DNA from 3 places in the Streptomyces sp. NPDC048639 genome. Region 1 is predicted to be linked to each of the others. Evidence: riboswitches for the same ligand, from Rfam matches in the RefSeq annotation. Region 1 holds a riboswitch; each other region holds the start of a gene.

Region 1 (3,268 bases):
CCGTCGCCCGCGGCGGCCGCGATCCAGCGGTAGGCCGCCAAGTAGTGGTGGGAGGGCGGCAGATCGGGGTCGTGGTAGATGGCGATGGGGTTCTCGCCGAAGCCGCGGGGCGGCTGGATGAGGATGAGCAGATTCTTGCGGCGCAGCGCGGCGAGGACGATGTCGCCCTCCGGATTGCGGCTGCGGTCGACGAACATCTCGCCGGGCGCGGGCCCCCAGTGCTCCTCGACGGACTCCCGCAGTTCGGCGGGGAGCGTGGCGAACCAGCGCCGGTAGTCCGCGGCCGGGATACGGACCGGGTTCCGGGCGAGCTGTTCCTCGGTGAGCCAGTCCTGGTCGTGGCCGCCGGCCTCGATGAGCGCGCGGATCAGCTCGTCGCCGTCGCCGGACTCCAGGCCGGGGACGGGCTCGTCGCCGAAGTCGAAGCCCTCGGTCCGCAGCCGGCGCAGCAGCGCGACGGCGCTGGCGGGGGTGTCGAGCCCGACCGCGTTGCCGATGCGGGAGTGCTTGGTCGGGTACGCGGAGAGGACCAGGGCCAGTCGCTTGTCGGCGGCGGGGATGTGGCGCAGCCGGGCATGACGGACGGCGATCCCGGCGACACGGGCGGCCCGTTCGGGATCCGCGATGTACGCGGGGAGACCGTCCTGGTCGATCTCCTTGAAGGAGAACGGCACGGTGATGAGCCGGCCGTCGAACTCCGGTACGGCGATCTGGCTGGCGGCGTCGAGCGGTGAGACACCTTCGTCGTTGTCCTCCCAGTCGCCGCGCGAGCCGGTCAGGCACAGCGCCTGCAGGATGGGGACGTCCAGGCCGGTCAGCGCCCCGGCGTCCCAGCTCTCGTCGTCACCGCCCGCCGACGCCTCGGCGGGCCGGGTGCCGCCGGCCGCCAGGACGGTGGTGACGATGGCGTCCGCGCCGCGGAGCGCGTCGATGAGGTCGGGTTCGGGGGCGCGGAGGGAAGCCACGTACAGGGGCAGCGGCCGGCCGCCGGCGTCCTCGATCGCACCGCAGAGGGTGTCGACGAAGGCGGTGTTGCCGCTCATGTGGTGGGCGCGGTAGTAGAGCACCGCGATGCACGGGCCCTCGGCGTCGGCACGCGCGGTGCGCTCCAGCGGGCCCCAGGTCGGCGCGGGTGCGGGCGGCTCGAAGCCGTGCCCGGTGAGCAGCACGGTGTCGGAGAGGAACCGGGCGAGCTGGTCGAGGTTGGCCGGGCCGCCGTGGGCCAGGTACGCGTGGGCCTCCGCGGCGATCCCCACCGGGACGGTGGAGGCCTCCATCAACTGGGCGTCGGGGGCCTGTTCGCCGGTGAGGACGACCACCGGGCGGCCGCTGCCGCGCAGTTGGTCCAGGCCTTCCTGCCAGGCGCGGACGCCGCCGAGGAGACGTACGACCACCAGGTCGACGCCGTCCAGCAGAGCGGGGAGCTCGTCGAGGCCGAGTCGCGAGGGATTGGCGTAGCGGTAGGGCACGGGCCCGTTCGCCGCACGGGCGCTGAGCAGGTCGGTGTCGGACGTCGACAGGAGCAGGATCATGCGGCGTCTGGCCTTCCTCGGGGTGTCCGCGCCCCGGGCGGTGTCTGACGGCGGGAGTTCCTGGCTCATCCGGCTGTCACCGGATTCACAGTGGCGGGACCGCGCCGGATTCTCACCGGGCTTCCTCCCCTGTCGCCGTCGATGGCGATGGCAGGCCGGCCGGCCCGCCGGGATCATAGTAAGGGCGGGCCGGTGGATGCGGGGCATACGGCCGATGTGCCGATGGGTATGCTCGCCGCCATGCCCTCCCCCTCCGCACCGCTCCCACCTGCGCGGAACCGTGACGACGCGTGCCCCGGTGCGCTCCGTCTCCACTCCGCGGACGATGGGGCGCTGGCGCGGGTGCGCATACCCGCGGGGGTGTTGGACGTCGATCAGGCGGGTGTTCTCGCCGACGTCGCCGAGCGGCTCGGTGACGGTGAGCTGCACCTGACCTCGCGCGGCAATGTGCAGATGCGCGGGCTCGGCGACGGCTGCGGGAGCGAACTCGCGGAACTCCTCGACGCCGCGGGACTTCTGCCCTCGCGCCGGCACGAGCGGGTGCGCAACATCGTGGCCTCACCCCTGTCGGGCCTCGACCGTACGGGCCGGCGCGATGTGCAGCCCTGGGCCCGGGGGCTGGACGGCCTGGTGTGCGTGAGCGGGACCGCCGCCGACCTGTCCGGAAGGTTCCTCTTCGCCGTCGACGACGGCCGCGGCGACGTCGCGGGGCTCGGCGCCGATGTGACGATCGTCGCAGAGGCGGAAGGACCGTACGCCGCCGTGCACATGGGAGGCTCACCGGCGGTCCGCGTGCCGGGCGATGACGCGCCGCGTGCCGCCCTCGCCGCGGCCGAGACCTTCGTCACCTCGGTGCGGGAGCGCGGCATCCGCGCCTGGCGGATCCGCGAACTGCCCGACGGCGGCGAGGCGTTGGCCCGCGATCTGCTCCGGTCTCTCGTGACGGAGGGCGTGGCCGCCGCCCCGGCCGGTGCGGTCCTGCCCCACGGCTCCGAAGGGCCCGAGCCCGGCTTGATCGAGGGACCCGACGGCGCCCGAGCGGTGTCGGTCCTGGCCCCGCTCGGCAGACTCACGGTCGCACAGTGGCGGCTGCTGGCGGCCGTCGCCGGCCATGACGGCCGCGGTGAACTGCGCCTCACCCCTTGGCGGGGAGTGGTCGTGCCCGGGCTTCCCCGTGCGTCGGCACCCCGCCGCCTCGATGACCTCCGGGCCGCAGGTCTGGTCACCGACCCCGGGTCGCCCTGGCTCGGGGTCGGTGCGTGCACGGGGCGGCCCGGATGCGCCAAGTCCCTGGCGGACGTACGGGCCGACGCCGAGGCGGCCCTGCTGCCCGCACCCGGCGGACTCCCCGTGTACTGGTCCGGCTGCGAACGCCGCTGCGGCCACCCCCGCGGGGAGTGGGTGGACGTCCTGGCGACCGGCGACGGCTACGACATCTCCTTCGGCGGCCTACGGCAACACCCGGCCGTCACCCACCCTTCCGACCTCGCCTCCGCGGTAGCGGCGGCGCGGACCACACCACCCAGGCAGTGACGAGAGAGAGCACCGTGTTCGACTACGAGAAGGACGGCGCGGCGATCTACCGCCAGTCCTTTGCCACCATCCGTGCGGAGGCGGACCTCGCGGGCCTGCCCGCCGAGGTGAGCCAGGTCGCCGTCAGGATGATCCACGCCTGCGGCATGGTCGATCTGGTCCGCGATCTGCTCTACACACCCGACGCGGTGCTCGCCGCGCGG
Region 2 (3,268 bases), on a different contig from region 1:
GAGTTCAGCGACATGTTCTGCGCCTTGAAGGGGGCGACGGAGACCCCCTTGCGTGCCAGCCACCGGCAGATGCCCGCCGTGACGACGCTCTTGCCCGCGTCCGATGTCGTCCCGGCGACCAGCAGGCCCCCGCCCCGTGCCCGCGTCATGCCGACCCCTTCCCGGTGTTTCCCCGGATCCCTGCGCCCAGCCGTCCGGCGCCTGCCGTCAGCCCGGGCCGGCCCGTCCGCCGGCCGCGCTGCAACGTCGTACGTGCAGGACCCGCCGTACGCCCCGACCGGTCCTGCCGCGCGCACAGCGCTCCCCACACCAGGCGCGCGCCCGCGCACGCCACGAGCGCGAGGGCGTTCACGCGCCGGGAGAGCCGTACGGCCCGCTCGATGTCCGCCACCTCCACGGGGCGGTTGCCCTCGCCCAGCACGGGCCGGTGCTCCACGCGCCCGCCGTACGCCAGGGTTCCGCCGAGCCGTACGCCCAGGGCTCCGGCGAACGCCGCTTCCACCGGGCCCGCGTTGGGGCTCGGGTGACTGCGGGCGTCCCGGCGCAGCACGCGCCAGGCGCCGCGCGGGTCCGGCCCCGCCAGGACCGCGAGCGCCGCGGTGAGCCGCGAGCCGGGGAAGCCCACGACGTCGTCGAGGCGGGCCGCCGCCCAGCCGAACCGGACATGGCGGGGCGACCTGTGACCGACCATCGCATCAAGGGTGTTGACCGCACGGAAGCCCACGAGGCCGGGCACGCCCACCGCGGCACCCCACACCAGGGCGCCCACGACCGCGTCCGAGGTGTTCTCGGCGACCGACTCCACGACGGCCCGCGCGATCTGCCGCTCGTCCAGGCCCTGCGGGTCACGGCCGCACAGATGCGGCAGGCGCTCGCGCGCCAGGTCCACGTCGCCCGCCGCCAGGGCGCCGCCGACGGCCCTCGCTTCACGGCGGAGCGAAGTGCCGCCCAGCACCGACCAGGTCGCCGCGGCGGTCAGGGCGACGGCCGCGGCGGGGGAGCGGCGCACGGCATGCGAGAGCCCGGCCGCGGCGGCCGCGGCACCGCCCGCGCACACCACCGCGTACAGGGCGCCGTATCCGCGGTGGTCGTGCCACAGGCGGCGCTCGGCGGCGGACGCGGCACGCCCGAAGGCGGCTACGGGATGGGCGCGCCGGGGGTCGCCCGCGACCAGGTCGGCGGCGAAGCCCAGTGCGGCGCCGTACACGAAGGAGGCGTGTTCGGCACGCATCGGATCAGGACGCCGTCATGCCTCGGAGGGAACGGGCGCGGCGGAAAGGCGGCACGGGGGCTCTGGGCGTACGACGGCGGCCGGGCATGGCGACATGTCCTCACTCAGGGTCCGCGCCCTGGCTCGACGTGACCGGCGGTGAGAGTCTCCTGGCTCCCGGATCGGCGCTTCCCCCGGGCCTTCCAACCCGCCGCTGCGGGCCGTGACTTCTGGGGTGGGGGAGCGCTCCCCGGTGACAGTGGCGGGACCGCGCCGGATTCGCACCGGCTTCCTCTCCTGCCGCCGTTTGGCCCCGGCAGTCCACCACGGCCCGCGAACAGCCGTCAACTTGCTCGTGACCTGCGAGATGACTGCCGCAGGGGCAGGTCGTACGAACACAGCGCAGCACACAAGGACCGCCGTACGAGCGCGGCCCGGGAACGGCTGTGCCGTTCCCGGGCCGCGAGGGGTGACCGGTGTACCGCCTCCCAGGGCGGATGTGCCGTCAGGCGACGATCAGATACAGGCCGTAGGCGACCGCGGCCGCGCACAGCGCGTAGCAGAGGTACGCGCCGATGCGCGCCTGCGGGCTCGGAGAACCGGTCGCCGCGACCGTGCCGTCCGGCTGCGTCTCCGTCCTCCGGGAACTGCCGACGATGCCGAGCGTGAACACGCCCACGATGCCGACGGTGACCAGCAGGCTGACGCCGAAGACCTGGCCGAGTGCTGCCCAGTCGATTTCCATGCGGATGCTTCCTTCTTACTGCTGTCGACTCGCGTGCCGGACCGGGCCGGCGCTCAGACCGAAACCTTGGAGCCGCTGGACGACCGGGGCTCGGCGACCTTGCCGCCCTCGCCCGTCCCGGACTTCTCCGACTGGTCCGCCGTGCCCGAGCCGGAACCCGAGCCGGAACCGCCCAGCGGGGGCGGGGCGACGGACCGCATGGCGGCGGTGATGACGCCGACCGGCTCCTCCGGGATCTCGGCGTCGTTGACATTGGTGTGGTCGACCGGCCGGCGCCGGGAGGCGACCCAGATCGCCCCGCAGGCGAGCAGCGCCAGGACGGCCACGGCGGTGATCCCGATGGGGCCGCGCTCGGCGAGCAGCGCCGCCGCCGCGCCGACCAGGCCCGCGGCCGGGAGCGTCAGGCCCCAGGCGACGAACATCCGGCCGGCCGTGGACCAGCGCACCACGCCGCCCTTGCGGCCGAGGCCGGAACCCATGACCGCACCGGAGCAGACCTGGGTGGTGGAGAGGGCGAAGCCGAGGTGGGAGGAGGCGAGGATGGTGACCGCGGCGCCGGTCTGGGCGGCGAAGCCCTGCGGCGGCTGAATGTCCGTCAGGCCCTTGCCCATGGTGCGGATGATCCGCCAGCCGCCCAGGTACGTGCCGAGCGCGATGGCGAGTCCGGCCGAGACGATGACCCACATCGGCGGGTCGGCGTCCGGGGCGATCACCCCACCGGTGATCAGCGCCAGGGTCATCACACCCATGGTCTTCTGCGCGTCGTTCGTGCCGTGGGCCAGGGAGACGAGCGCGGCCGAGGCGATCTGGCCGGCGCGGTAGCCCTTGGCGGTGGCGTCGGGGTCGGCCTTGCGGGCGGCCCGGTAGGTCAGGCGGGTCGCCAGCAGCGTGGCGACACCGGCCACGATCGGAGCGGCGACGGCCGGGATGAGGACCTTCATGACGACCTCGTCGCCGTGGACGGCGTCGAAGCCGACCGAGGCCACGGTCGCGCCGATGATGCCGCCGAACAGAGCGTGCGAGGAACTGGACGGGAGTCCGGCGAGCCAGGTCAGCAGATTCCAGACGATGGCACCCACCAGACCCGCGAAGATGACTTCGGGTCGAATGCCGGATTCGTCGATGATGCCTTTGGAGATCGTGGCCGCGACCTCGACCGAGAGGAACGCGCCGACGAGGTTGAGGGCCGCCGACATCGCCACCGCAGTCTTGGGCCGCATAGCCCCGGTGGAGATGGTCGTGGCCATGGCGTTGGCTGTGTCGTGGAAGCCGTTCGTAAAGTCGAACACCAAGGCCGTGATGATCACGATCCC
Region 3 (3,268 bases), on a different contig from region 1:
GACGACCTGGACGCCAAGCCGTTCCTCACCGCCAAGGACCCGGTGCTGCGCGACGGCGCCTACCGTCTTCGGGGCGAGCTGCCCGCCGGACGCACCGGGCGGCACCTCATGTACACGGTGTGGCGCAACACCGGTACACCGGACACGTACTACTCGTGCTCCGACGTCCTCCTCACCGGCGGCAGTTCGGGCGCGGGCGCGGACAGCGGTGCGGGCGCTGAGGCGGGGCGCGGCGCGGGAGCGTCGGGCAAGGACGGGCAGGAGCAGAAGAAGGAGAAGCAGCGGAAGAAGCAGGACGGCGCCACCGCGCGGCCCACGACGGAGGAACCGTCGGACCCACCCGCCCCGTCCGGGAGCGAACCGGCGGCGCGGCCCGCGTCCGCCACGGACGACGCCGGTGGCGTACCCGTCCTGCCGATCGCGGTCGCGGCGGCCGCGGCTCTCGCCGCCGCCGGCGCGGCGGGCGCCTACTCCCGGCAGCGGCGGCGCTCCCGCTGAACCGGTGCCGGAATCGGCCCACTCGGCGGCGACCCGCTCGGCGGGGCCGCGCTCAGCGGCGACCCGCTCGATTGCGGGGATGCTGCCGGGCCATGCGTTCGTTGCCGTGCTTGTATGCGCCGGTCCAACGCGCCATGACCAACTGCGGGTCGCCCGAGGCGACTTCGTCCAGGAACATCCGGGCGCGCGAGCCGCGCAGGGTGGCCGCGACCGCACGGCGGTGGGTCACCACGACGGTTCCGTCCGCCCGCTCGTCGTACGCGAGTCCTGATGGCCTCGGCATACGGCCCTCCCCCTCCCGGTACACGGCCCCGCGGCCGACGTCACCCGGCCGCAACGGTCGCACCGCCCGTGCGCACCGGCAACGGAATATCGGCCGGCCGGTCGTCGCGAGTGGCGGCGTCCGCGGCACCGCATGTGCGCACGGACCGCCCGCGGAAGGTCAGTTGGCTTCGGTGGGCGGCACGGCCGGAGTGCGGCGCGGCGGCGGGAAGGTGTACAGCTCGAGGATGTCGGGCTGCGCCGCGATACCGGGGCCGCCGGCCCGGACCCAGGCGACGATGTCCTCGGTCGCGGCATCGTCGTTGACCAGGCCGAGCCAGACGGGCCGGGCACCTGCGGCGCGGGCCGCGGCCGAGGGCTGCACGACGATCACGTTGGCCCGTTCGCAGACGTCCAGGCACTCGGAGACCCGTACGGGCGCCGCCTCGGCAAGGCGGGCGGCTTGCTCCGCGTGGTCGACACCGGTGACCTTGGGGCTGCCGCAGCAGCAGTCCCGGCAGACGACGATCCGGCACGGCGCCGGAGCGGCGGACGACGGCTCCTGGATCGCAGACGGCTCTGCGACCGGCGACCGCTCCGCGGTCCGCGACGGCTGCGCGAGCGTTGATGGCTGCGCGAGCGTTGATGGCTGCGCGAGCGTTGATGGCTGCGCGAGCGTTGATGGCTGCGCGAGCGTTACCGGCTCGGCGACCGTTACCGACTCGGCGACCGTTACCGACTCGGCGACCGTTGCCGACTCCGCGAGCGCTGACGGCTCCGCGACGGGCGAGGGTTCCGCGACCATGGATTCTTGCGTGGGCATTCCGACCCGACCTCCTCCTGGGGAGATCCGCCCCAGCTCCTTCGAGGAGGCGACCGCGTGAGTCTCCTGGCTCTCGGTTCGTTGCTCGTCCCGGCCTTCCCACCCGCACGCGGGTCGTGGCCTGTTCGGGATCCGCTCGCCGATCACAGTGGCGGGACCGCGCCGGATTCACACCGGCTTCCTCGTTCCGCCGTCGCCCTGTTCGCCCGCCATCATCGCAGAGGACATCGCGTCGCTCGACGGGGCACCGGACCTCCGGTCGTACAGGATCCGGGTAACGGGTCGTTCGGATACGGCAGTCCCCGGCCGCCGCCGGTCGCACACCGGCCGGGGCGTGCCGTACGACGCGGCCCACGCGGGCGAGCGGCACCAAGGGGGTGGCACATGGCCGAAGGCGTTCGCCTCAGAGTTCCTCCTCGATGCGAATGACCCGCTCGAGGTCGTCCTGAGCCTTGTGGGACGTGCCCTCGCGCTGTTCCAGGAGGGCGGCAGCGATGCTGTCGAGCTTGCGCTGGACGGCGCTCTCGGCACGCATCTCGGAGTTCTTCAGGAGGGCCAGCAGGAGGAGGGTGACTGCGGTCATGATGTCCCCGACCAGGATCTGCGTGGCGAGCGAGGCTCCGGCGGCGTGGACGGCGATGAACAGCGCGACCAGGGCGAGGCAGAGACCGTAGAACAGTGGCGAGGCGGTGAGGTGGGACGCCGCCTGGGCCAGTCGCTCGAAGCGGCCCCGCCCGTCCCGGGACCGCTCGGCGGGATGTTGCATCGTCATGACCTGCGCCTGTCCCAGCGCCGTCGGTACAAACCGGCCACGGTCGCACCGGTGCCGACCGCGGGGCGCCGAACAGTGAGCCCGCCCCGTCGGACCCCCTCAATAAGGCCGCGATCAACCGCCCGGTCGGACCCCACTTCGTGGGCGACTTCCCTCCCCGCCCACTGCGGACGAATCCACTCAAACCACCTCGGACCACTTCGGGCCTCCGTCAGTCGCCGTTCTCCCAGCGGCAGCCGCCACGACCGACCGCCACAGGCCCCCTCCACGCCCCCCTCGCGCACCACCGACAGCGGCCACTCGAACTGCCTCACCGCAGTCCGGTGAACGCCCCGCCCACAACACCCCGGCCGTCAACACCCAGCCCTCAACACCTCACCCCATGGAGAAGAAGAGCCGGGGTCACGGTCTTTTGCATGACGCTTTGCCCGCAGTTCTTCATTCCTGACGAATCGCCCGCAGCAGTGTTCGAGCCCGGATTCTTCGGCGGCGAAAGCTCTGCCGGGAACACCATCCGCGCCCGGGCCGGCCCGGAAACAGAACGGCCCAACCGCCGGTTTCGGATTCTCCCATTCCGGGGACGGTGTCCGATCATCGCTGTGTTTGCCCCCTGCGCCACGCCGGCGCGCGACGCGACAGCCGAGGGAGACCATGGGTTGGAAAGTCACACGTCGGGCGGCCATGTCAGCTGCGGTCGCGGGAGTGATCGCCGCATTCCTGGGAGCTCCCCCACCGGCCGACGCCGGAACGCGGACCGGGACCACGACGCCGTTCGAGACTGCGAAGCAGGTCAGCTCGCAGACACCACAACCACCCCGCCTCCCGCGAGATTTCCGCGGGAAGGGAAAGTGGGTGGTCCGGGATCTGGGTATCACGGTCCCGTTCACGTGGGAGGGAAAGAACGGCGACAGTCA

The links. Region 1 has a riboswitch for cobalamin ahead of cobN (cobaltochelatase subunit CobN). Riboswitches for the same ligand answer to the same signal wherever they lie in the genome.
Region 2: it holds a riboswitch for cobalamin, as region 1 does, so the genes downstream of both, ACGFNH_RS00290 (cobalamin biosynthesis protein) here and cobN (cobaltochelatase subunit CobN) in region 1, are expected to answer to the same signal.
Region 3: it holds a riboswitch for cobalamin, as region 1 does, so the genes downstream of both, ACGFNH_RS26190 ((2Fe-2S) ferredoxin domain-containing protein) here and cobN (cobaltochelatase subunit CobN) in region 1, are expected to answer to the same signal.

The regions. Positions count from the first base shown of each region.
Region 1 is NZ_JBICVP010000013.1:89,951-93,218, forward strand. Features, by position in the region: gene cobN (cobaltochelatase subunit CobN) at 1-1,532, opposite strand, end outside; cobalamin riboswitch at 1,566-1,717, opposite strand; gene cobG (precorrin-3B synthase) at 1,773-3,065, shown strand; gene ACGFNH_RS29670 (precorrin-8X methylmutase) at 3,080-3,268, shown strand, end outside.
Region 2 is NZ_JBICVP010000001.1:54,330-57,597, reverse strand. Features, by position in the region: gene ACGFNH_RS00295 (cobyric acid synthase) at 1-149, opposite strand, end outside; gene ACGFNH_RS00290 (cobalamin biosynthesis protein) at 146-1,231, opposite strand; cobalamin riboswitch at 1,374-1,506, opposite strand; gene ACGFNH_RS00285 (hypothetical protein) at 1,716-1,955, opposite strand; gene ACGFNH_RS00280 (anion permease) at 2,009-3,268, opposite strand, start outside.
Region 3 is NZ_JBICVP010000010.1:56,656-59,923, reverse strand. Features, by position in the region: gene ACGFNH_RS26200 (lytic polysaccharide monooxygenase) at 1-498, shown strand, start outside; gene ACGFNH_RS26195 (hypothetical protein) at 551-781, opposite strand; gene ACGFNH_RS26190 ((2Fe-2S) ferredoxin domain-containing protein) at 941-1,327, opposite strand; cobalamin riboswitch at 1,642-1,769, opposite strand; gene ACGFNH_RS26185 (low affinity iron permease family protein) at 1,986-2,354, opposite strand; gene ACGFNH_RS26180 (hypothetical protein) at 3,057-3,268, shown strand, end outside.